Regions from separate parts of the Stenotrophomonas sp. 63632_Sma genome, predicted to be linked through region 2. Evidence: riboswitches for the same ligand, from Rfam matches in the RefSeq annotation. Region 2 holds a riboswitch; the other holds the start of a gene.

Evidence for each region. Region 2 has a riboswitch for glycine ahead of ACZK45_RS19565 (trimeric intracellular cation channel family protein). Riboswitches for the same ligand answer to the same signal wherever they lie in the genome.
Region 1: another riboswitch for glycine. It lies ahead of gcvP (aminomethyl-transferring glycine dehydrogenase); the one in region 2 lies ahead of ACZK45_RS19565 (trimeric intracellular cation channel family protein).

Annotation. Positions count from the first base shown of each region.
Region 1 is NZ_CM151220.1:3,420,190-3,431,939, forward strand. Features, by position in the region: gene ACZK45_RS15945 (M2 family metallopeptidase) at 595-2,559, shown strand; gene ACZK45_RS15950 (hypothetical protein) at 2,679-3,071, opposite strand; gene ACZK45_RS15955 (siderophore-interacting protein) at 3,155-4,051, opposite strand; gene ACZK45_RS15960 (multidrug effflux MFS transporter) at 4,193-5,419, opposite strand; glycine riboswitch at 5,719-5,821, shown strand; gene gcvP (aminomethyl-transferring glycine dehydrogenase) at 5,884-8,751, shown strand; gene ACZK45_RS15970 (VOC family protein) at 8,844-9,254, opposite strand; gene ACZK45_RS15975 (amino acid permease) at 9,358-10,725, opposite strand; gene ACZK45_RS15980 (AraC family transcriptional regulator) at 10,807-11,529, opposite strand; partial or broken gene ACZK45_RS15985 (hypothetical protein) at 11,637-11,750, shown strand, end outside.
Region 2 is NZ_CM151220.1:4,203,774-4,215,523, forward strand. Features, by position in the region: gene ACZK45_RS19525 (primosomal protein N') at 1-1,619, shown strand, start outside; gene ACZK45_RS19530 (glutathione S-transferase family protein) at 1,700-2,320, opposite strand; gene ACZK45_RS19535 (NYN domain-containing protein) at 2,465-3,244, opposite strand; gene ACZK45_RS19540 (NAD(P)/FAD-dependent oxidoreductase) at 3,368-4,648, shown strand; partial or broken gene ACZK45_RS19545 (hypothetical protein) at 4,748-5,185, opposite strand; gene ACZK45_RS19550 (nuclear transport factor 2 family protein) at 5,190-5,621, opposite strand; gene ACZK45_RS19555 (hypothetical protein) at 5,690-6,103, opposite strand; gene ACZK45_RS19560 (GIY-YIG nuclease family protein) at 6,177-6,443, opposite strand; glycine riboswitch at 6,484-6,573, shown strand; glycine riboswitch at 6,587-6,690, shown strand; gene ACZK45_RS19565 (trimeric intracellular cation channel family protein) at 6,775-7,392, shown strand; gene ACZK45_RS19570 (MdtA/MuxA family multidrug efflux RND transporter periplasmic adaptor subunit) at 7,683-8,849, shown strand; gene ACZK45_RS19575 (multidrug efflux RND transporter permease subunit) at 8,846-11,750, shown strand, end outside.

The sequences.
Region 1 (11,750 bases), 780 kb from region 2:
AAGGGAGATTCCGGCGTGGGCGCCAAGCTACATGGCGATCGTCGCGATCCTGGTTACGGATCGTCGAGATCTAGGCTCGCACGGCGGCCCACGCCGGCTCTCGACGCCTACGCTGCCAGATTCCGATCAGATAAGGCTCGGTCGCGCCATCCATGGCGCTCACGCCCCCGCAACCGGATCCACCCCGCCTTCGACAGTTTTCCGCGATCTGATGGAACGGCCTTGGGGTCAGATCCGTTTTCCGGAGGAAACCGGATCTGACCCCAGATTCCTTTCGATATCTGACAGATGTGTCGACCAAGGTCGACACCTACCCACAGCACACGGAATCTGTCGGAGGTGGGGCGGTGTCGGAGTGCGGGGTGTCAGCCGCATGGATGCGGCTGCCAAGCCTACAGGGACGTACTTGCGGCGTCCCCGCACTCCGACACCGCCCCGCCAAACCACGGAATACCCGCTTCTGACGTTGACGTTGCTTGAAGGCTTCGGCAGGTGCAGGGCGCAGCCCTGCCGAACCCAACCGACTTCCGCCACTTGCGGTGGCGGCGACTGCCCACTAGCCTTCGGCCGTCGTTCACCACCCAAGGACCGCCCGTGAAACACCGTCATCTCCTGCTGGCCTCGGCAATCGCCGCCGCCACGCTGGCCCTGGCCGCCTGCAAGAAGGAAGCTGCCCCAGGCACCGATACCGCCAGCAGCAGCGCCCCGGCCGGCGAAACCGCCGACCAGTTCGTGGCCCGCATCAATGCCGAGTTCAAGGCCGCCTACCCGGAGATGACCTCGGCGCAGTGGCTGTCCTCCACCTACATCAACAGTGATTCGGAACGCATCGCGGCCAAGGCCAACGAGCGCTCGCTGACCCAGCTCAACAGCTGGATCGAACAGGCCGCCAAGTTCGATGGCAAGCCGATGAGCGAGGACAGCAAGCGCGCGATCCACCTGCTGAAGCTGATGTCCTCGATGCCGGCACCGCGTGACCCGGCCAAGCTGGCCGAGCTGACCCAGATCGCCACCCGCATGGAAGGCAGCTACGGTGCCGGCAAGTACTGCACCGATGCCAACGATCCCAACTCCTGCCGCCAGCTGGGCGAGCTGGAGCAGGTGCTGGCACGCAGCCGCGACTACGACAAGCAGCTCGACGCCTGGCAGGGCTGGCACAGCACCACCAAGAGCATGCGCGGCGACTACCAGAAATTTGTCGGTCTGGTGAACGAAGGTGCCAAGGGCATGGGCTTCACCGATGCCGGCCAGATGTGGCGCAGCGGCTACGACATGCCGCCGGAGCAGATCGGCCCGGAAACCGACCGCCTGTGGGAACAGGTCAAGCCGATGTACGAGCAGCTGCACTGCTACGCACGCGGCAAGCTGGACAAGACCTACGGCAAGGACAAGGCGGAAGTGGGCAATGGCCTGATCGCCGCACACCTGCTGGGCAACATGTGGCAGCAGGACTGGTCGAATCTGTGGGACCAGCTGGAGCCGTATCCGGGTGCCGGCAGCCTGGACATCACTGCAGCGCTTGAAAAGCAGTACCAGACCAACCTGAGCGCGGCGTTGGCCAAGGCCGGCAAGGATGCCAACGTAGCGGCGCAGTACAAGGCACAGCGCGAGGCCGAACTGCGTACCGCCAAGCAGATGACCGAGCGCGCCCAGGACTTCTACGTGTCGCTGGGCATGCCGTCGCTGCCGCAGTCGTATTGGGAAAAGACCCAGTTCATCAAGCCTGACGACCGCGACGTGGTCTGCCACGCCAGCGCCTGGGACATGAACATGGAAGGCGACGTGCGCACCAAGATGTGCATCAAGCCGAACGAAGAGAACTTCACCACCATCTACCACGAGCTGGGCCACATCTATTACGACCTGGCCTACAACCCGTTGCCGCCGCTGTTCCAGGGCGGTGCCAACGATGGTTTCCATGAAGCGATCGGCGACACCATCGTGCTGGCGATGACGCCCAAGTACCTCAGCTCGATCGGCCTGGTTGATGCGCCGACCGAGAGCCGCGAAGCGGTCATCAACAACCAGATGCGCATGGCGCTGTCGGGCGTGTCGTTCCTGCCGTTCGGGCTGATGATCGACCGCTGGCGCTGGGGCGTGTTCGATGGCTCGATCACCGCCGACAACTACAACAAGGCGTGGTGGGACCTGAAGGCCAAGTACCAGGGCGTGGCGCCGGCCAGCACCCGTGGCGAAGAGTTCTTCGATCCGGGCGCGAAGTACCACGTGCCGGGCAACACCCCGTACACCCGCTACTTCCTGGCGCGCATCCTGCAGTTCCAGTTCTACAAGGGCCTGTGCGACGCGTCCGGCTACAAGGGCCCGCTGCATGAGTGCACCTTCTACGGCAACAAGGAAGCCGGCCAGAAGTACTGGGCGATGCTGAGCAAGGGTGCCAGCCAGCCGTGGCAGGCCACACTGAAGGAACTGACCGGCACCGACAAGCTCGATGCCGGCCCGATGATCGAGTACTTCAGCCCGGTCAACGAATGGCTGAAGCAGCAGAACGAAGGCCAGATGTGCGGCTGGCAGGCCAACGCGGCCCCGGCGGCGAAATGAGAAAAGGGGCGGGTCCGCAAGGATCCGCCCCTTTCCGGTAGTGCCGGCCGCTGACCGGCGACTACGCGATGAAGACCCAACGGGCAGCCGGCCAGCGGCCGGCTCTACCGAAATGCCTGTCAGCTGTTCTTCTTCGCGGCCATCGCTGCGGCCAGCTCGGCCTTGAATTCCTCGAAGGTCTGGCCCTTCTCCTTCGCTTCGGCCTGCGCGGCATCGCGCAGCGCATCGGAGTACATCAGGCGCACCGGCGTGCCGTTGCGCTCGTGCAGTTCACCGGCCTGCATGATCAGCGCCAGCACCTGCGCAGCGCTCTCGCTGTGGCCAGCGATGCGGCCGTCCATGCCCAGCACCCATTCGCCGTCACGGCGCACGACACCGGCCAGCAGGGTGCGCTGCGCATCGCGCAGCTCGGCATGCGGTTCCACCGGCGATGCCTGCGCGGCGGCCTTGTTGGCGGCCTGCTTTTCCTGGCGACGGCGCTGGTCGCGGCGGGTCTTGGAACTGGTGGACATGGTGCGGTACCGCTGCGAAGGGGGGCGCAAGGATAGCGCACCCCGCCCGCAGCGCTGCTTCACGCGTGCTCGATCCAGTATGGTCAGTCCAGCACCTTGCCGTGCCGCCAGTAGCCCATGAAGGTGATCGCGCGGCGGTCCAGCCCGCAATCGCGCACCAGGTGGCGGCGGATCGCCATCACCGCCCCCGCCTCGCCCGCCACCCAGGCGTACAGCGGCCCGGCCACGCAGGTGTCGGCCTGCTCCCAGAGGATCTGCGTATCGACGTCGATCTCCTCCAGCGCATCGCCAGCAGGCACGCTCGAGGTCGCTGACAGCCGTTCCTGGACCGCCTGCAGCAGCGGCTGGCCATAGGCGGCCTGCCCACGCGGCAACCACACCAGCTCGGCCGTGGCCGGCGCCTTCAGGGGAACCGCATCACCGGCCTGCGCCACTTCCAGCAGGGCCAGCGTGCGCGGCGGATCCACCATGGCAGCCAGTTCCTCGAGGATGCCGGCTACCGCAGGCAACGCGGTTTCATCGGCCACCAGCAGCACCTGGCTGACACCGACCGGTGGCTTCCACTCCCAGCCTTCGCTGCTCTCGGCGCAGTCGGCGTCCGGGGCCAGCAGCACCACGCGATCGCCCGGCCGTGCATGCATGGCCCAGCGCGAAGCGGGTCCGGTCACCCCGTGGATGACGAAATCGACGTCGACCTCGCCCTGCTCCGCACGCAACTGGCGGATGGTGTAGGTGCGCATCGGCGGGCGCTGATCGTCCGGCAGCGCCCGGTAGCGCGGGTACCAGTCCTCGCCGCTGGGGACCTGCGGCAGGTCCTGGCCGGGCAAGGGGAAGAACACCTTGATCCGCTGGTCCGGGCCTTCGGTCTTCATCCGCGCCACGTCGGCGCCAGTGAACACCATGCGGTCCAGGGAAGGGGAGAGAACGCGGCGCTCCTTCAGCGCCACCTCGAACAGGCGGTAGGTCTGCTGCGCAGCCATGGGGGAACCTCATGCAACGACATCGGATTGGCTGGCTGTCGTGCACCCGTGCACCGGCTGGCTGGAGTGCCCAGCCTAGTCCGGTGGTTTCCCGTCGCAAGCGCTGCCGGCGTCGCGGCCTGCCCTACCCCTGCACGCTGCTCAGTGACCCGTGCAGACTGCCTGCGCCGCGCGTTCACGCTGGTGTTCCCAGTACCAGAACACGAAACCAGCACCGAAGAACGCAGCCTGGCCCAACGCCAGGTGCAGCGGGCTGGCGCTCAGCAGCGGCGATACCACGCCGGCCACCACGGTGCTGATCATCAGCTGCACGAAGGCCTGCAGCGACGAGGCCAGGCCGCGCTGGTGCGGGTACATGTCCAGCACCGCCAGCGCCAGGATCGGGAAGATCAGCGCCATGCCCATGCCGCCCAGGAAGATCGGCAGCACCGCCCACGGCAGCACGAACTGCGGGGCCAGCGCCACGTAGCCGACGTTCAACAGCACCGACAGCGCGCACAGGCCGAAACCGATGGCGACCTGGCGGGTGGGCGTGGTGTGCCCGGCCATGCGCCCTGACAGGAACGAGCCGGTGGTCATGCCGCCGATGGTGGGGATGAACAGCCAGGCGAAGCCGCCCTCGCCCAGATGCAGGTGCTGCATCACGAACACCGGCGCCGAGGAGATGTACAGGAAGATGCCACCGAAGCCGATGCTGCCGGCCAGCGCCAGGCGCAGGAAGCGCGGATTGAAGCCGATGCGTACGTAGTCACGCATCAACGTGCGCGGCGACAACGGCACGCGTGCTTCGACCGGATGGGTCTCCGGCAGGTAGCGCGCAGTGGCCGCCAGCAGGACCAGCCCGAACACCACCAGGAACCAGAAGATCAGCGGCCAGCCGGCGCCACTGAGCAGGATCCAGCCACCGATGATCGGCGCGATGGCCGGGGCGATACCGAACAGCATCGACACCTGGCTCATCAGCCGCTGCGCGTCGTGGCCGTGGTACAGGTCGCGGATCACCGCGCGGCCGACGATCATGCCGACACCCGCCGACAGGCCCTGCAGCGCACGGAACGCCAGCAGCGTGGTCAGGTCGGTGGACAGCGCGCAGCCAACCGAAGCGCCGACGAACACCACCAGGCCACCGAGGATCACCCACTTGCGGCCCCAGGCATCGGACAGCGGGCCGTGCGCCAGGCTCATCAGGCCGTAGAACAGCAGGTACACGCTGATGGTCTGCTGCACCGCCACTTCGTCCACCGCCAAGCGCTGGGCCAGCTGCGGGAACGCCGGGAAGATGGTGTCGATCGAGAACGGACCGAACATGGCCAGACCGGCGAGCAGCAGGGCCATGCGGCGGGTGGAGGGAGCAACAGCGGCGGTCATGGGGAAGGCGTCCGGCAGGGCCATGCGCGGCACGCACGGCGGGCGCCGGTCCCCTTCTGCAGGGACGGCGCCAGATGAATTCGGGTATCCGCCCATCATAGGTGGGGATTGCGCCCGATGCCATGCAGCGGTGCACAAAACGCACGACATGGCCATCGGCCATTCAGGCGCGGCGGCCATGTCTGGAGGCGGCCGGCGGGCCCGCAACGGGCTATAATCAGCGGGCAACACGGTGGGAGAAGCGGAACACCGCTGCCGAAGGCGCAACGCCCGTAATCGCTCAGGCCCGATACCACCCGTAACAGAACTCTGGAGAGACCGGTTCGATCCGGCGCCGAAGGGGCACGAAGCTGCGGTCCGCCGCGCTTTTAAACTCTCAGGCAAAAGGACAGAGGGGCGCCCCGCAGACCGCCGACCGGCGGCTTGTGCCCGTGCGTGTGCCCTTTCCTGACGGATCCTTCGCCATGTCCCAGAACACCCCTTCCCTGCGTGAGCTCGAGCACCACAATGCGTTCGTCGAGCGCCACATCGGCCCCAACGACGCCGAGATCGCGCAGATGCTCGATGTCGTCGGCCACGCGTCGCTGGATGGCATGACCGATGCCATCGTACCGGCCAAGATCAAGTCGCCGGCGCCGCTGGCGCTGCCGGAGTCGATGACTGAAGTGCAGGCACTGGCGAAGATCCGTGCGATCGCCGACAAGAACACCGTGCTGCGCAGCTTCATCGGCCAGGGCTACTACGGTACCCACACGCCGAACGTGATCCTGCGCAACATCCTGGAAAACCCGGCCTGGTACACCGCCTACACCCCGTACCAGGCGGAAATCTCGCAGGGCCGCATGGAAGCGCTGATCAACTTCCAGACCCTGTGCGCCGACCTCACCGGCATGGAAATCGCCAACGCCTCGCTGCTGGACGAAGCCACTGCCGCCGCCGAAGCGATGACCCTGGCCAAGCGTTCGGCCAAGTCGAAGTCGGACACCTTCTTCGTGCACGACGCCGTGCACCCGCAGACGCTGGAACTGCTGCGCACGCGCGCCGAACCGATGGGCATCGTGCTGCGCGTGGGTACGCCGGCCGAAGCGCTGGAAGCGGAAGCCTTCGGCCTGCTGCTGCAGTACCCGGACACCTTCGGCCAGGTGGGCGATTACAAGGCGCTGGTCGATGCCGTGCACGCGCGCGGCGGCCTGGTGGCCGTGGCCACCGACCTGCTGGCCCTGACCCTGCTGGCCGCTCCGGGCGAATGGGGCGCGGACATCGTGGTCGGCAACAGCCAGCGTTTCGGCGTGCCGTTCGGCTTCGGTGGCCCGCACGCCGCCTTCATGGCCTGCCGTGACGCCTACAAGCGCTCGATGCCGGGCCGCCTGATCGGCGTCTCGATCGACGCGCAGGGCAACCCGGCCTACCGCCTGACCCTGCAGACCCGCGAGCAGCACATCCGCCGCGAGAAGGCCACGTCCAACATCTGCACCGCACAGGTGCTGCTGGCGGTGATGGCCTCGATGTACGCCGTTTACCACGGCCCGGACGGCCTGACCCGCATCGCCCGCCGCACCCATCGCCTGGCCTCGATCCTGGCCGCCGCGCTGCGCAACGCCGGCGTGCAGGTCGGTGGTGACTTCTTCGACACCCTGCATGTCACCGGCGTGCACGCCGATGAGATCCACGCCAAGGCACGCGCCGCTGGTTACAACCTGCGCGCGATCGACAGCGACTCGGTCGGCATCAGCCTGGACGAGACCACTACTCGCGCCGACATCGTCGCCGTGGCTGCCGTGTTCGGTGCCTCGCTGGACGTCGACGCACTGGATGCCAGCACTGCCGATGCGCTGCCGGCCGGCCTGCTGCGCCAGTCCGCGTTCCTGACCCACCCGGTGTTCAACACCCACCACAGCGAGCACGAGCTGCTGCGCTACCTGCGTTCGCTGGCCGACAAGGACCTGGCGATGGACCGCACGATGATCCCGCTGGGCTCGTGCACCATGAAGCTCAACGCCACCGCCGAGATGATTCCGGTGACCTGGCCGGAGTTCTCGCAGATCCACCCGCTGGTGCCGGCCGACCAGGCGCTGGGCTACAAGGAACTGATCGACACGCTGGAAGCGATGCTGGTGGAATGCACCGGCTACGACGCGGTCAGCCTGCAGCCGAACTCCGGCGCGCAGGGCGAGTACGCCGGCCTGCTGGCGATCCGCGCCTACCACCGCTCGCGCGGTGAGGAACATCGCGATATCTGCCTGATTCCGGACTCGGCGCACGGCACCAACCCGGCCTCGGCACAGATGTGCGGCATGAAGGTGGTGGTGACCAAGACCGATGCCAACGGCAACGTCGACGTCGAGGACATCCGCCTCAACGCCGAGAAGTACAGCGACCGCCTGGCCGCGATCATGATGACCTACCCGTCCACGCACGGCGTGTTCGAGGAAGAGGTGGTGGAGATCTGCGAGATCATCCACAAGCACGGCGGCCAGGTGTACACCGACGGTGCCAACATGAACGCCCTGGTCGGCGTGGCCAAGCCGGGCAAGTGGGGTTCGGATGTTTCGCACCTGAACCTGCACAAGACCTTCTGCATCCCGCACGGTGGTGGCGGCCCGGGCGTCGGCCCGTGCGCGGTCAAGGAGCACCTGGCCCCGTTCCTGCCGGGCAAGCTGGGTGACAACGGCCCGGTCGGCATGGTCAGCGCGGCCAGCTTCGGCAGCGCCTCGATCCTGCCGATCAGCTGGATGTACATCGCGATGATGGGCCGCGACGGCCTGCGCAAGGCCACCCAGGTCGCGCAGCTCAACGCCAACTACATCGCCAAGCGCCTGGCCCCGCACTTCAAGACCCTCTACACCGGCCGCAACGGCCTGGTGGCACACGAGTGCATCCTGGACGTGCGCCCGCTGGAGAAGACCAGCGGCATCGGCGCCGAGGACGTGGCCAAGCGCCTGATCGACTTCGGCTTCCACGCCCCGACCCTGAGCTTCCCGGTGGCCGGCACGCTGATGGTAGAGCCGACCGAGAGCGAGTCGCTGCACGAGCTGGATCGCTTCATCGACGCGATGATCCAGATCCGCGAGGAAATCACCGCGATCGAAGACGGCCGCCTGGACCGCGAGGACAACCCGCTGAAGAACGCGCCGCATACCGCGACCGCGGTGACCGCCAGCGAGTGGACCCACGCCTACCCGCGTGAACTGGCTGCGTTCCCGCTGCCGAGCCTGAAGCTGCAGAAGTACTGGCCGCCGGTGGCACGCGTGGACAACGTGTACGGCGACAAGAACGTGATGTGCGCCTGCATCCCGGTCGATGCCTACAAGGATGATGAAGTCGAGGCGTGATTCCTCGCTGCATCGGTAAAGAAAACGGCCCGCGCAAGCGGGCCGTTTTCATAAGCGCGTGTGGACCAAGGTCCACACCCACAAACATCCGATCACGGATCCGGCATCTGCCCCAGGCTCAACTGCCACGATACGCCGAAGCGGTCCTGCACCCAGCCGTAGCGGTTGCTGAAGTCATAGTCGCCCACCGGCATCAACCAATGGCCGCCCTCGCCCAGCACGCGTGCGGCACGTTCGAACTGCTCGGCGCCGGAACACTCGACGAACAGCGAGATCGACGGTGAGAAGGTGAAATCGTGCACGTCCAGGCTGTCGAAGCACAGGTAGTGGGTTCCACCGAGCAGGAAGATGGCCTGGCGGACCTGCCCGGGCACGCCGGCACCGGCGCCGTCCGGATGGCGCTGCATTGCCAGCAGGCGGAAATCGGCGAAGGCCTCGGCATACAGAGCCAAGGCCGCTTCGGCCTGGCCGGTGAACATCAGGAAGGGGCGGCTGCGCAGCATGCGGTACTCCTGGTCGACGGGCCGCGGACGGCCCACACGATCAGGATGGCACGGCGGATGTGCAGCCCCCGTGGTAGTGCCGGCCGCTGGCCGGCAGCTTCAATCACGCCTCGCGCATGCGCCGTGCGATGGCGCTGCTGGTGGCGATCGTGGCGGTCAACGCCACCATCGACAGGAACTGCAGGCGGGTGTGCGACTCGCTCAGCAGCAGGCCGAAGATCAGTGCCAGGATCGCCAGCGCGCAGCAGGTCAGCCACGGGAAGCCGGCCATGCGGAACGGCAGGCGGGTACCCAGGCGATCCGCGCGGCGACGCAGCACCAGCTGCGACACCAGCGACAGCGTCCACACCAGCAGGCAGGTGGAACCGACGATGTTCAGCAGCACCGGCAGCACCCGGTCCGGGAACAGCAGTTCCATCACCGTGGCGGCAAAGCCGAACAGCACGCTGGCCAGCACGGCGATCACCGGCACCTGGCGCGGGTCGGTCCAGCCGAGCACCGCCGGTGCCTCGCGGCGCTGCGCCAGCGAATACATCATGCGCGAGGCGCCGTAGAGGTTGGCATTGAGTGCCGACAGCAGTGCGATCACCGCGATCAGGGTGATGGCCGTACCCGCGCCCGGGATGCGGGCGATATCCAGCACCGCAGCGAACGGCGACTTCAGCGCCTCGCTGGTCCACGGCACCACGGCGATGATCACGCTCAGCGAGCCGATGTAGAACACCAGGATGCGCCAGGCCACGGTGCGGATGGCACGGGCAATGCTGCGCTCGGGATCTTCGGTTTCGGCCGCAGCGACGGCTACGATCTCGGTGCCGCCAAAGGCAAAAACGACAACCAGCAGCGCCGTGCCGATGCCGGCCAGCCCCTTCGGCGCGAAGCCGCCATGCTCGGTGAAGTTGCTCAAGCCCGGCGAGGTGACCTGCGGCAGCCAGCCCATCAGCAGCGCCACACCGATGGCGATGAAGGCCAGGATCGCCACCACCTTGAGGATGGCGAACCAGAATTCGAACTCGCCGAAGTTCTTCACCCCGAGCAGATTGATCGCGGTGAAGAACAGCATGAAGGCCAGCGCCGCCATCGGTACCGGTATCGCCGGCCAGACCGTGGCAAGAAGCCCGGCCGCGCCTACCGCCTCGGCGGCGATCACGATCACCAGCTGCACCCACCACAGCCAGCCCACGGTGGCGCCGGCGGTGGCGCCCATGGCATCAGCGGCATAGACCGAGAACGCGCCACTGGTCGGCTTGGCCGCCGCCATCTCGCCCAGTGCGTTCATCACGATGATCACCAGCGCACCAGCGACCAGATACGACACCAGAACCGCCGGGCCGGCCGCCTGTACACCCACGCCCGAGCCGAGGAACAGGCCGGCGCCGATGGCGCTGCCCAGGCCCATCATGATCAGCTGGCGGGGCTTGAGCGAGTGCCCGAGGCGGGACGGCGAAGCGGTCGGAATCGAGTTGGGCATCGGCAGGGCTGGCGGCGGCTACAGGGGCGACACCTTACCCTGTCCCGTGCCCACGGGGATAGGCACAGCGCAGCAGGCGGCTCAGGCCAGCGCCGGCTCGCCGACGTTGCCACCAATACGGGCCCGGTAGGCGCGCGGCGAGAAACCGGTTTCAGCCTTGAACTTGCGGGTAAAGGCGCTCTGGTCGCTGAAACCGCAGGCCTGGCCGATGCAGGCGATGCTGTCGTCACCGTGCAGCAGGTGCATGGCCATCTGGATCCGCAGCCGGGTCAGCACCTGCTGCGGGGTCATCTGGAACACCTTGCGGAAGCTGCGCTCCAACTTGGACAGCGAGAAACCGGTGATGTCCAGTAGGGTCTGCATGCGCACGTTTTCGGCGTAGTGCGCATTGAGGTGGGCCAGCGCCAGCCGCAGCTGCTCGTACTGCGTGCCCAGGCTGTCCTTCTGGCCGAGGTCGCGGGATATGCCGATCAGGCCCTCGATGGCCCCATCGACCACCAGCGGGCGCTTGCAGGTCAGGCACCAGCCCGGTTCGCGGTTGGCGAACAGGTGCAGCTCCATCAGGTTCTCGATCACCTCACCGGACAGCACGCGGGCGTCCTGGTCGACGTAGTCCGCACTGAGGCCGGTCGGGTAGATCTCGGCCGCGGTACGCCCGATCACGTCCTTGCGCGCGCGCAGGCCCAGCCGCCGCAGCATGGTCTGGTTGACGTGGGTGTAACGCCCCTGAAGGTCCTTGATGAAGAACAGCACATCCGGGATGGCGTCGAACAGGGCTTCGATGTCGGCGGGCTCGACTCGCATGCCACAAGCATAGCCGAGGCCCCTTGCCGGTGCGATCACCCTTGCGGGACTTGCGCTTAACGCCGCCAGGCCCACCGTGGGGGCCAGCCCCCACCGGAGAACCGGCCATGCCCCGCGGTGACAAGTCCGCCTATACCGAAAAGCAGAAGCGCCAGGCCGAGCACATCGAAGAGAGCGAGCGCGAGCGCGGTGCCAGCGAAAGCACCGCAGAGCGCATCGCC
Region 2 (11,750 bases):
AGCATGCGCAGCCGTTGCCCGGGCCCACGCTCAACCCGGACCAGGCCGAGGCCGTGACTGCGATCAACGCCGCCGACGGCTTCCAGCCTTTCCTGCTGGATGGCGTGACCGGCAGCGGCAAGACCGAGGTCTACCTGCAGGCGATCATCCATTGCCTGGCACAGGGCAGGCAGGCGCTGGTGCTGGTGCCGGAAATCGGCCTGACTCCGCAGACCCTGGCACGCTTCCGCGGCCGCCTCGGCATCGCCGTGCATGCGCTGCATTCGGGCTTGAACGATAACGAGCGCGCTCGCGTCTGGGCAGCCGCCTCACGTGGTGAAGCACGCGTCATTGTCGGCACCCGCTCGGCAGTGTTCACGCCGCTGCCGCAGGCCGGTCTGCTGATCATCGACGAGGAACATGACGGCAGCTACAAGCAGCAGGACGGCATCCGCTACCACGCGCGCGATTTCGCCCTGGTGCGCGCCAAGGCGCTCGGCATTCCCGTGCTGCTCGGCAGTGCTACGCCCTCGCTGGAAACACTGCACAACGCCTATGCCGGGCGCTACGCCCACCTGCGCCTGAAGCAGCGTGCCGGCGATGCACGACCACCGCGCGTGCGCATCCTCGATGTGCGCAAACGGCCATTGCACGATGGCCTCTCGGCCGATGTTCTGGCCGGCATCGGCGAGCACCTGCAGCGTGGCCAGCAGGTGCTGGTGTTCAAGAACCGCCGTGGCTATGCGCCGGTGCTGCTGTGCCACGACTGCGGCTGGACCGCACCGTGCAACCGCTGCGATGCACCGATGACCGTGCATGGTGGCGGCCGCCGGCTGCAGTGCCACCACTGCGGTGCGCGGCAACCGGCGCCGCTGGCATGCCCGGCCTGCGGCAGCCTGGCGCTGCAGCCACAGGGCATCGGTACCGAACGCCTGGAAGAGCACCTCACCGCCGCCTTCGCCGATTTTCCGGTGGTGCGCATCGACCGCGGCACCACCTCACGACGCGACGCACTGGAACAGCAGCTGGCGAAACTGGGTGACCAGCCCGGCATCCTGGTCGGCACGCAGATCCTGGCCAAGGGCCACGACCTGCCGAAGCTGACACTGGTGGTGGTGGTGGGCATCGACGAAGGTTTGTTCTCCGCGGACTTCCGCGCCAGTGAAAAACTGGCACAGCAGCTGATCCAGGTCGCTGGCCGCGCCGGCCGTGCACGTGATCCTGGTGAGGTCTGGCTGCAGACTCATCACCCCGGGCATCCGCTGCTGGAAACCCTGGTGAGCGGTGGCTACCACCCGTTCGCGCAGGCCGAGTTGAACCAGCGCCAGGCCGCCGGATTCCCGCCGTTCGCGCATCTGGCACTGATGCGCGCCGAGGCACAGCAGGTCGAGCATGCCAATGCGTTCCTGCTGGCGGCGCGGCAGTTGCTGGGCGAACAGAACGTGGTCGAGGCCTATGGGCCGATGCCGGCGCCGATGCCGCGGCGTGCCGGTTACCAGCGCACGCAGCTGTTGCTGTCCGCGCTTCAGCGGCCACCGCTGCATGGCGTGCTGGCCCAGCTGGTGCCGCAGCTGTATGCGCTGCCGGAGGCACGCAAGGTGCGCTGGTCGCTGGATGTGGATCCGACGGATCTGTATTGAGGCAGACGAACGCTAGCGCCGGGCCATGCCCGGCGGTCCTCCGCATACCACGCTCGCCGGGCATGGCCCGGCGCTACCCCTCAGGTCAGCGGCGACATCACGCCGCGCTGGTAGGCCGGGCGTTCGCGCAGGCGGGCGTACCAGTCGGCCAGGTGCGGCAGTTCCGGGCGCTGGATGGGCAATTCGAACCAGGCATAGATCAGCGAGCCCAGCGGGATGTCACCCATCGCGAACGTCTCGCCCGACAGCCACGGCTGTCTGGCCAACGTGGCATCGGCAATCGCCAGGTAGTCACCGGCACGCACGATGGCGGCATTGATGCGCGCTTCGTCGCGGTCGGCCGGGGCGGTGCGCATGATGCCCCAGATCAGGTCGGTGTACAGCGGCGCCATGCGCGAGGTGCTCCAGTCCATCCACTTCTCGGCTTGGGCGCGTTCCATCGGGTCTTCGGCGTACAGCGTGCCCAGCGCGTAGCGCGCACTCAGATAGCGCACGATGGCATTCGATTCCCACAGCGGCAGGCCATGGTCTTCGATCACCGGCACCAGGCTGTTGGGATTCATCGCCAGGTACTCCGGCGTCTGCGTGCCGCCATGGCTGCCACCAACCTCGATGGATTCGTACGGCAGGCCGATTTCCTCGGCGCACCACAGCACCTTGCGGACGTTGCTGGAATTGCGGCGGCCCCAGATCTTCAACATGCGGGTTTTTCCTTGCTGGCAATGCGAGCGGCAACGATACGCCTGATCGGAGTGGAGATGTGCGTGCCGGATGCGGGATCTGGCATCTGGGGCTTGCGGGCCAGCGGCCGGCACTACCGGTTCTTTTCCGGCCAGCGGCCGGCACTACCGGTTTTTCTTCGGCAGCGCGCGCACGTAGGAGGATTTGCCGTCCTTCTTCAGCTCGAACAGCCCGATCGCTGCCAGCAGGTCACTGAGCTTGCCGTAACCGTAGTTGCGCGGATCGAACGAGGCCTGGTTGCCGATCTGGCTGCCGACCGGGCCAAGGTGCGACCAGCCATCCTCGCCCTCGGCCGAGGACACCGCACGGCGCAGCATCTTCACCAGCCGCGTATCGCTGCGCATTTCCGCACCGCTCTTGCGTGGCCGGGCATCGTCGTTGGCAACAGGCTCGTTCGATGCCTGTTCGCTGGACGCCTGTTCGGTATCCGGCACGCTGGCATGGGTCTGGCCCAGCGCTTCCAGATAGGTGAACTTCGAGCACGCGTTGACGAACGGCTCCGGGGTTTTCTTCTCGCCGAAGCCATAGACCTTCACACCGTCGGTCAGCAGGCGCATCACCATCGGGGTGAAATCGGCATCGCTGGACACGATGGCGAAGCCATCGAGATTGCGCGCGTACAGCAGGTCCATGGCATCGATCACCATCGCCATGTCCGAGGCATTCTTGCCCTTGCTGTAGGCGAACTGCTGGATCGGGCGGATCGCATATTCGTGCAGCACGGCCTCCCAACCCTTCAACCGCGGGCTCTTCCAGTTGCCATAGGCGCGGCGCACGTTGGCCACACCGTAGCGGGCGACTTCGGCCAGGACCTCGTCGATCTTCGAGGCCGGCGCATTGTCGGCGTCGATCAACAGGGCGATGCGCTTTTCCGGTTCGCTCATGGGCTCCTCACGGGCGGTTGCCTGAACCCGAGTATCGCCGATCCATGCGGGCGCTGACGTGACAGGGCGCCATCGTGCGAAGATGCCAGGCGCTTCCCCCAATGCCCCCACTGGAGTGAGTCGATGAGTCGCGAGCGCGTTCCCCACCTGGTTGTTGTCGGCGGCGGTTTTGCCGGCCTCTGGGCCACCCGTGCCCTGGCCCGCGAGCGCATACGCATCACCCTGGTCGACCGCCGCAACCACCATCTGTTCCAGCCGCTGCTGTACCAGGTGGCCACCGCCGGCCTGTCCGCCCCGGATATCGCCGCACCGCTGCGCCACATCCTCGGCCACCAGCGCAATGTGGAAGTCCGCCTGGGCGAAGTGGTGACCATCGACAAGCAGGCCCGGCAGATCCGCATGGCCGATGGCAGCACGCTGGACTACGACAGCCTGCTGCTGGCTACCGGCGCCACCCACGCCTACTTCGGCAACGACCAGTGGGCCGATGATGCGCCCGGGCTGAAGACGCTGGACGATGCCATCGCGCTGCGCCGCAAGCTGCTGCTGGCGTTCGAGCGCGCCGAGGCCGAACCGGACCCGGCGAAGAAAGCGGCGTGGTTGAGCTTTGCCGTGGTCGGCGGCGGTCCCACCGGTGTTGAGCTGGCCGGCACCCTGGCAGAAATCGCGCGGCATACGCTGCGCAACGAGTTCCGCCACATCGATCCGGCCAGCGCCAAGGTGCGGCTGGTCGAAGCCGGCCCGCGCGTGTTGTCCTCGTTCCCGGAAGTGCTTTCGCTGAAGGCGCGTCGGCAGCTGGAAAAACTGGGCGTGGAAGTACTGACCGGTACCCCGGTGAGCGACATCGACAGCCTGGGATTCAAGCTCGGTGATCAATTCGTGCCGGCACGCACCGTGGTGTGGGCCGCCGGTGTGGCCGCTTCACCACTGGCGCGCACCCTGGAGGTGCCACTGGACCGCGCCGGCCGCGTGCAGGTGCAACCCGACCTCACCCTGCCCGGGCACCCCGAACTGTTCGTGGCCGGCGATCTGGCCGCGCTGAACCAGGCCAATGGCAAGCCGGTGCCCGGCGTCGCGCCCGCCGCCAAGCAGATGGGCAAGTACGTGGCCGAGGTGATCCGCGCGCGTCTGCATGGCAAGGCAGCACCGGGGCCGTTCAAGTACGCCGACTTCGGCAACCTGGCCACCATCGGCCGCATGGCCGCGATCGTCCACCTGGGCCGGCTGCAGTTGTCGGGCATCCTGGCCTGGTGGTTCTGGCTGGCCGCGCACGTGTTCTTCCTGATCGGCTTCCGCAACCGCATCGTGGTGCTGCTGAACTGGGCGGTGGCGTACTGGAGCTACCAGCGCAGCGCGCGCATCATCTTCGGTGATGACCAGGAAGACCGGCGACCCCGACGGTAGTGCCGGCCGCTGGCCGGCTGCTGCGCGGTCGGATCCCTTTCCGCAGGAAAGGGCTCTGACCCCGTCAACACCATCCACGCATGGCGTGGATCTACCGGTTCATCGGGCCACCCGCCGTTTCGACCAGGTGCGGCAGAAATCCTCCTTCCTCGCGGCATCGGCAATCTGCGCGGTACTCCAATGCCGGGTGATCCAGACTGTCAGTGCGGTACTGCTGAGATGCCAGCGCAGCATGTCGTGCCTTGGCTGCCGCATCAGGTGGCGGCGTGCAACCCAGAACGCTTCGCGCTCGACATCAGTCGCCTTCTTCAACGCTTCAGGATCGAAGAACCGCGTCGTGAAGCTCTATGGATTCATCGGCTGGAATCCCGTGCGCTGCTCACTGTTGCACGCAGCCATACCACTGGGTGCGCGGTCCGCCGGCTTCGGCCGGCCTTCCACCAGCGCCAGCCCGAGCAGGTACAGCAGGCCAGGCAGCAGTGCGATGCCCGCGGCCAGCATGACGACGGAGATCCATGCTTTGCCGGCAGCACGCATCGCTCTACGGCGCCTTCGGTTTCGGGTACCACAGTGCATTGACGATGACCCAGCGCTGGTCGAAGCGGCCCATGTGGAAGTAGTCGACGAACCACGGGGTTTCCAGCCGCACCGAGGCGGCGTTGCCGGTCACGTCCAGCGCCGTGCAGCGGCGGTCCCATTGATCCTTCGGGGTCTTCAGCGCGCCCTGCTTCGTCAACGCGACCAGCTCTTCCTTCGACATGCGGCGCAGGCCCAGGCGTTCGTCGGGTGTATCGCCGAGCACCGCGCGCTTGGCCAGGTCCGGGTGCAGGGAGCGGGCGACGCGCTGCGGGTCGGCCTCCAGCTGGCCGTCGACGTAATCGTGGCAGGTGGCTTCGATGGCCGCGATGGTGGCCGGGTCGGCGGCAGGGCTCGTTGCTGCGGAAAGAGCGAACAGCAGGGCAATCGTGGACATCCGGGTCTCCGGCTCTGGGCGCGGGGCGATCATCGCATGGGCAAGCCGCATCCACGCATGGCGTGGATCTACTGCATCAGGCCCATTTCGTCGACGCTCAGCTGCATGTACAGGAACGCGGCCGCTTCGTCGGTCATCGGCTGGCCCTGCGGGAAACTGTCGAGCCAGGCGGAGATGCGCGCATGCCGATGCTTCAGCGCATCAGCTATCGCGCGCTTTTCCGCGTCGGTGGCATGTTCCTGCATCTCATCGCGCAGCAGGTCATCGCCGATGCCCCATTTTTCGGCCAGCGGGATCAGGTCGACCAGATCGGGCGGCACCTGGTCGCGGCGCAGGTGGATGGGCTCGGGCGTGTCCGGGCCGCGCTGTGCGGCCAGTTCGGCGGCGCTGCCGATCTGCCCGTGCTGCAGCGGTGGCGGAGTCTGGGCGCAGGCCGACAGGGGGATACAGAACGTCAACATCAGCATCCAGCAGGATTTCATCGGACCGCTTCCTGTGTCGATGGATGTGGCGATGATGGCATGGCCCAGCACACCATCCACGCATGGCGTGGATCTACAGGACCGGCGCCTGCAGCCAGGCCAGCTTGCGTTCGCGCGGCTGCTGCTTGAGCTGCCACTCGGCGCGCGAGGCGGCGGCCCGGTCCGGGTACTCGCGCACGGCCAGCACGCGCAGCGGCGGCCGGGCCCGGGTGTAGCGTGCGCCCTTGCCGGCCTGGTGGGCAGCAAAACGCGCGTCCACGTCGGTGCTGATGCCGGCGTAATAGCTGCCATCGCGGCATTCGAGCAGGTACAGGAACCACGGGCGGAGGGACGGGGCCATGCCCGGATTATGCCTTGCTGCACTGCAGCGGATATACTGGCGCCCGAATGCAGGAGAGAGGCGCCGCGCTGGCGCCCGCCGAAGGCGCAGGCTCCCATGATCGCTCAGGCCGGTGGGCTGGAATCCCACCAACCATGCATTCGACTCGCCGAGCTGGAGAGAGGTCACCGGGCACGCCCGGGACGATCCGCCGAAGGGGCACGCGGCCAACGCCGCTGAACTCTCAGGCAAAAGGACAGCGGGAGCGGCACCGGTCATCGTCATCCCGTCATTGCGCAGGCAGTGGCGGTAGTCGCGCATGGCCGGCCCCACCGCGCCCGGAGCCTGTCCCATGCTGCTGTCCATCATCTACCTGATCGCCATTTCCGCCGAAGCCATGACCGGCGCGCTGTCCGCCGGCCGTCGCCGCATGGACCTGTTCGGGGTGGTCATGATCGCCTGCGTCACCGCCCTCGGGGGCGGTTCGCTGCGCGACATCCTGCTCGGCCACTACCCGCTGGGCTGGGTGAAGCATCCCGAGTACCTGGGCTTCACCGTGTGCGCGGCGCTGATCGCCACCTGGGTGGCGCGCTGGATGCACCACTTCCGCCGCACCTTCCTGGTGCTCGATGGCCTGGGCCTGATCGCCTTCACCCTGATCGGCTGCTCGATCGCGCGCGAGGCCGGCCATGCCATGCCGATCGTGCTGATCGCCGGCATGCTGACCGGCGCCTTCGGCGGCGTGCTGCGCGACATTCTCTGCAACGAGGTGCCGCTGATCTTCCAGAAGGAGCTGTACGCGATCATCGCGCTGCTGACCGGCGCGGCCTACCTGTTGCTGCTGCACTGGGGCGTGGCCGACGCCACCGCGATCCTGTGCTGCCTCGGCGGCGGCTTCGCGCTGCGCCTGCTGGCGATCCACTACCGCTGGGAAATGCCGAAGTTCGTCTATCACGACGAAGTGCATTGAGCCTCTTCGTAGAGTCGAGCCATGCTCGACTATTCCTGGCAGACGCAGTCGAGCATGGCTCGACTCTACAAGATTGGTCGAGCCCGTTCGACGCATTGCAGAACATGACCATGGTCATGCGGCATTGGCCGGGGTGATTGGCTACCATTGTCACCCCGTCGCTGCCGCGACGGCATCCAGCCACGCCGCGCCCGCGGCCCCGCCAGACAACTCCCTCCCCGCTGCCCGTGGTGCCGTGAACGCGCCGACGGGCCCGCATGTCCCTGCGCGCGCAGGGCGCAGGATGCCCCATGTCTGTCGCCGAAAATTCCCGCTTCCGTCGTGCCCGCCTGTTGTGGGCGGTGCTGGCCATCGCCCTCGTCGCCGTTCTGGCGTGGTGGCTGTGGCCCCGGAACGGCGCCGGCAGCAGCGACGATGCGCCGGGCAAGACGGTGCCGGTACGCGTGGCACGCGCCAGCGCCGAGCCGCTGGTGCTGCGCCTGAAGGCGGTCGGTACGGTCACCCCGCTGCACAGCGTGGTGGTACGCAGCCGCGTGGATGGCGAACTGCTACGGCTGCATTTCCAGGAAGGCCAGCAGGTGAAGGCCGGCGATCTGCTGGCGCAGATCGACCCGCGCCCGTATGAAGTGAAGCTGGCACAGGCGCAGGGTACCCAGCAGCAGAATCTGGCCGAGCTGGAAAACGCCGAGCGCCAGCTGCAGCGCTACCGCGAACTGCAGAAGCAGAACTACGTGTCCGGGCAGGAACTGAGCGACCAGCAGAGCAAGGTGCGCCAGCTGCAGGGCCGCCGCCTCAGCGATCAGGCGTCTGTTGATGAAGCGCGCCTGCAGCTGCAGTACACCCGCATCACCGCGCCGGTCAGTGGCCGCGTCGGGCTGCGCCGGTTGGACGTGGGCAACCTGGTGCGCGCCAGCGATGCCGAAGGCCTGGTGACGCTGGCGCAGACCGCGCCGATCAGCGTGCTGTTCACCGTGCCCGAACCCGAGCTGCCGGCGCTGCTCGATGCCGTGCAGGCGCAACCGGCACTGGCTGTGGAAACCTGGGACCGCGAAGAACGCCGGCAGCTGGCCCGCGGCTCGCTGTCCAGCGTCGACAACCGCATCGATACCACCACCGGCACGTTGAAACTGCGTGCACACTTCGACAACCGCGATCTGGCGCTGTTCCCCAACCAGTTCGTCAACGTCCGCCTGCAGTTGGGCGAGCAGCCCGCGCTGCTGATTCCCGATGCCGCCGTGCAGTTCGGCAGCCAGGGCAACTACGTGCATATCGTCGACAAGGACAGCAAGGCACAGCGCCGCACCGTGGTGCTCGGTCCGGCCGATGATGGACGCGTGGCCGTGCGCTCCGGGCTGGCCGCAGGGGACAAGGTGGTGATCGAAGGCATCGACGGGCTGGAAGACGGCACGGCGGTGGAGATCATCACCGAGGAGGCCGCGACCAAGGCCGGCGCATGAACCTCTCGCGCCCGTTCATCCTGCGCCCGGTCGCAACGACTCTCCTGATGGTGGCGCTGCTGCTGTCCGGCGTGCTGGCCTATCGCCTGCTGCCGGTGGCGGCGCTGCCGCAGGTCGATTACCCGATCATCCAGATCACCACGCTGTATCCGGGGGCCAGCCCCGAACTGACCACACGCACCATCACCGCACCGCTGGAGCGCCAGCTCGGCCAGATTCCCGGCCTGAAACAACTGTCGTCGACCAGTTCCGGTGGCGCCTCGGTCATTACCCTGCAGTTCGGGCTGGAGGTGTCGCTGGGTGTGGCCGAGCAGGACGTGCAGGCCGCCATCAACGCGGCGGGCAGCTTCCTGCCCGGGGACCTGCCGGTGCCGCCGGTGTACCGCAAGGTCAACCCGGCCGACACCCCCATCCTGACCTTGGCGGTGACCTCGCAAGGCCTGTCGCTGCCGCAGGTGCACGATCTGGTGGATACGCGCATCGCCCAGCGCCTGGCGCAGTTGCCCGGCGTCGGCCTGGTCAGCCTGGCCGGTGGCCAGCGCCCGGCGGTGCGCATCCAGGTCAATCCAGCGGCGCTGGCCGCCAACAACCTGGGCATGGACCACATCCGCACCGCCATCGCCGCCGCCAACGTCAACCTGCCCAAGGGCAGTTTCGACGGCCCGATCCGCGCGGTGATGCTCGATGCCAACGATCAGATGCGCAGCGTGGATGAGTACCGTGCCCTGGTACTGGCCTGGCGCGACGGCGCGCCGCTGCGGCTGGGCGATGTAGCCACCATTACCGATGGCGCCGAGAACCGGCAGCTGGCCGCCTGGAGCGGTACCACGCCGGCAGTGCTGGTGAACATCCAGCGCCAGCCCGGCGCCAACGTGATCGCCGTGGTCGAGCAGGTGCGTACGCTGCTGCCGCAGCTGCAGGCCACGCTGCCCGCCGGCGTGCAGATGAATGTACTGAGCGACCGTACCGAATCGATCCGCGCGTCGGTGCGCGGCGTGCAGAAAGAACTGGTACTGGCCATCGGCCTGGTAGTGCTGGTCACCTGGGTGTTCCTGCGCAATCTGCCGGCCACGCTCATTCCCAGCGTCGCGGTACCGCTGTCGCTCATCGGCACCTTTGCGGTGATGCTGCTGGCCGGCTACTCGCTCAACAACCTCACCCTGATGGCGCTGACCATCGCCACCGGCTTCGTGGTGGACGATGCCATCGTGATGCTGGAGAACATCGCCCGCCATCTGGAGGAAGGCGAAAGCCCCCGCGAGGCGGCGCTCAAGGGTGCAGCGGAAATCGGCTTCACCCTGGTGTCGCTGACCGTTTCGCTGATCGCGGTGCTGATCCCGCTGCTGTTCATGGCCGACCTGGTGGGCGCACTGTTCCATGAGTTCGCAGTGACACTGGCGGTAGCCATCGGCATTTCGCTGGTGGTCTCGCTGACGCTGACGCCGATGCTGTGCGCGCGGTTCCTGAAGCCGCACGCGAAGACTGCACATGCGCCCGATGTCTTCGACCGCGTCATCGGCCTCTACGACCGCCAGCTGCGCTGGGTGCTGCAGCGCCAGCCGCTGATGCTGCTGGCCACCGTTGCCACCCTCGCACTGACCGTGGCGCTGTACTTCGCCGTGTCCAAGGGTTTCTTCCCGGTGCAGGATGCCGGCCTGGTGCAGGGCATCAGCGAAGCGCCGCAGGCGATCTCGTTCCAGGCCATGCGCGAGCGCCAGCAGGCGCTGGCGGCGGCCATCGAAGCCGACGAGGCGGTGGCCAGCGTGTCGTCCCACATCGGCGTGGACGGCAACAATGCCACGCTCAATACCGGCCGCCTGCTGATCGAGCTGAAACCGCACGGCGACCGCGATGGCGCCGCCGTAGTGATGGCGCGACTGCAACAGCGCGTGTCGAAGATCCCCGGCATCACCCTGTACCTGCAGCCGGTACAGGAGCTGGGCATCGAAGACCGCATCAGCCGCACCCAGTACCAGTTCACCCTGACCACGCCGGATCTTGAAACACTGGAACGCTGGACCCCGAAGCTGCTGCAGGCGCTACGCCAGCAACCTGCACTGCGCGATGTCGCCAGCGATCTGCAGATGCAGGGCCGGCAGGCGCGCGTGGCGATCGACCGCGATGCGGCGGCGCGCCTGGGCGTAAGCGTGGAAGCAGTCGCCGATGCGCTGTACGACGCCTATGGGCAGCGCCAGATTTCGACCATCTTCACCCAGGCCAGCCAGTACCGGGTGGTGCTGGAGGCCGATCCTTCACGACAGCCCGGGCCGGAGGCGATCACGGGCCTGCGTGTGCGCAGCAGCAGTGGGCAGACCGTGCCGCTGGGTGCAGTGGCGCGGGTAGAGGTGGGTCCGTCCGCACTGCTACGCAATCACGTGGGCCAGTTCCCGGCGGCCACGCTGTCGTTCAACCTTGCCCCGGGCGCTTCGCTGGGCGAAGCGGTGGAGGCTGTGCACGCCGCACGCACACACGTGGATCTGCCGCAGAGCATCGAACTTCGCCTGCAGGGTGCCGCAGCGGCCTTCAGCAGCTCGCTGTCGTCCACACTGTGGCTGATCCTGGCTGCGGTGGTGGTGATGTACATCGTGCTGGGCGTGCTCTACGAGAGCTTCATCCACCCCATCACCATCCTCTCCACCCTGCCCTCGGCCACCGTCGGTGCGCTGGCGGCACTGTGGGTAAGCGGACGCAGCCTGGACCTGATCGCGGTGATCGGCATCGTGCTGCTGATCGGCCTGGTGAAGAAGAACGCGATCATGATGATCGACTTCGCGCTGGACGCGCAGCGCACACGCGGCATGTCACCGCGCGAGGCGATCCATCAGGCCGCGCTGCTGCGCTTCCGGCCGATCCTGATGACCACGCTGGCCGCGCTGTTCGGCGCAGTGCCGCTGATGCTGG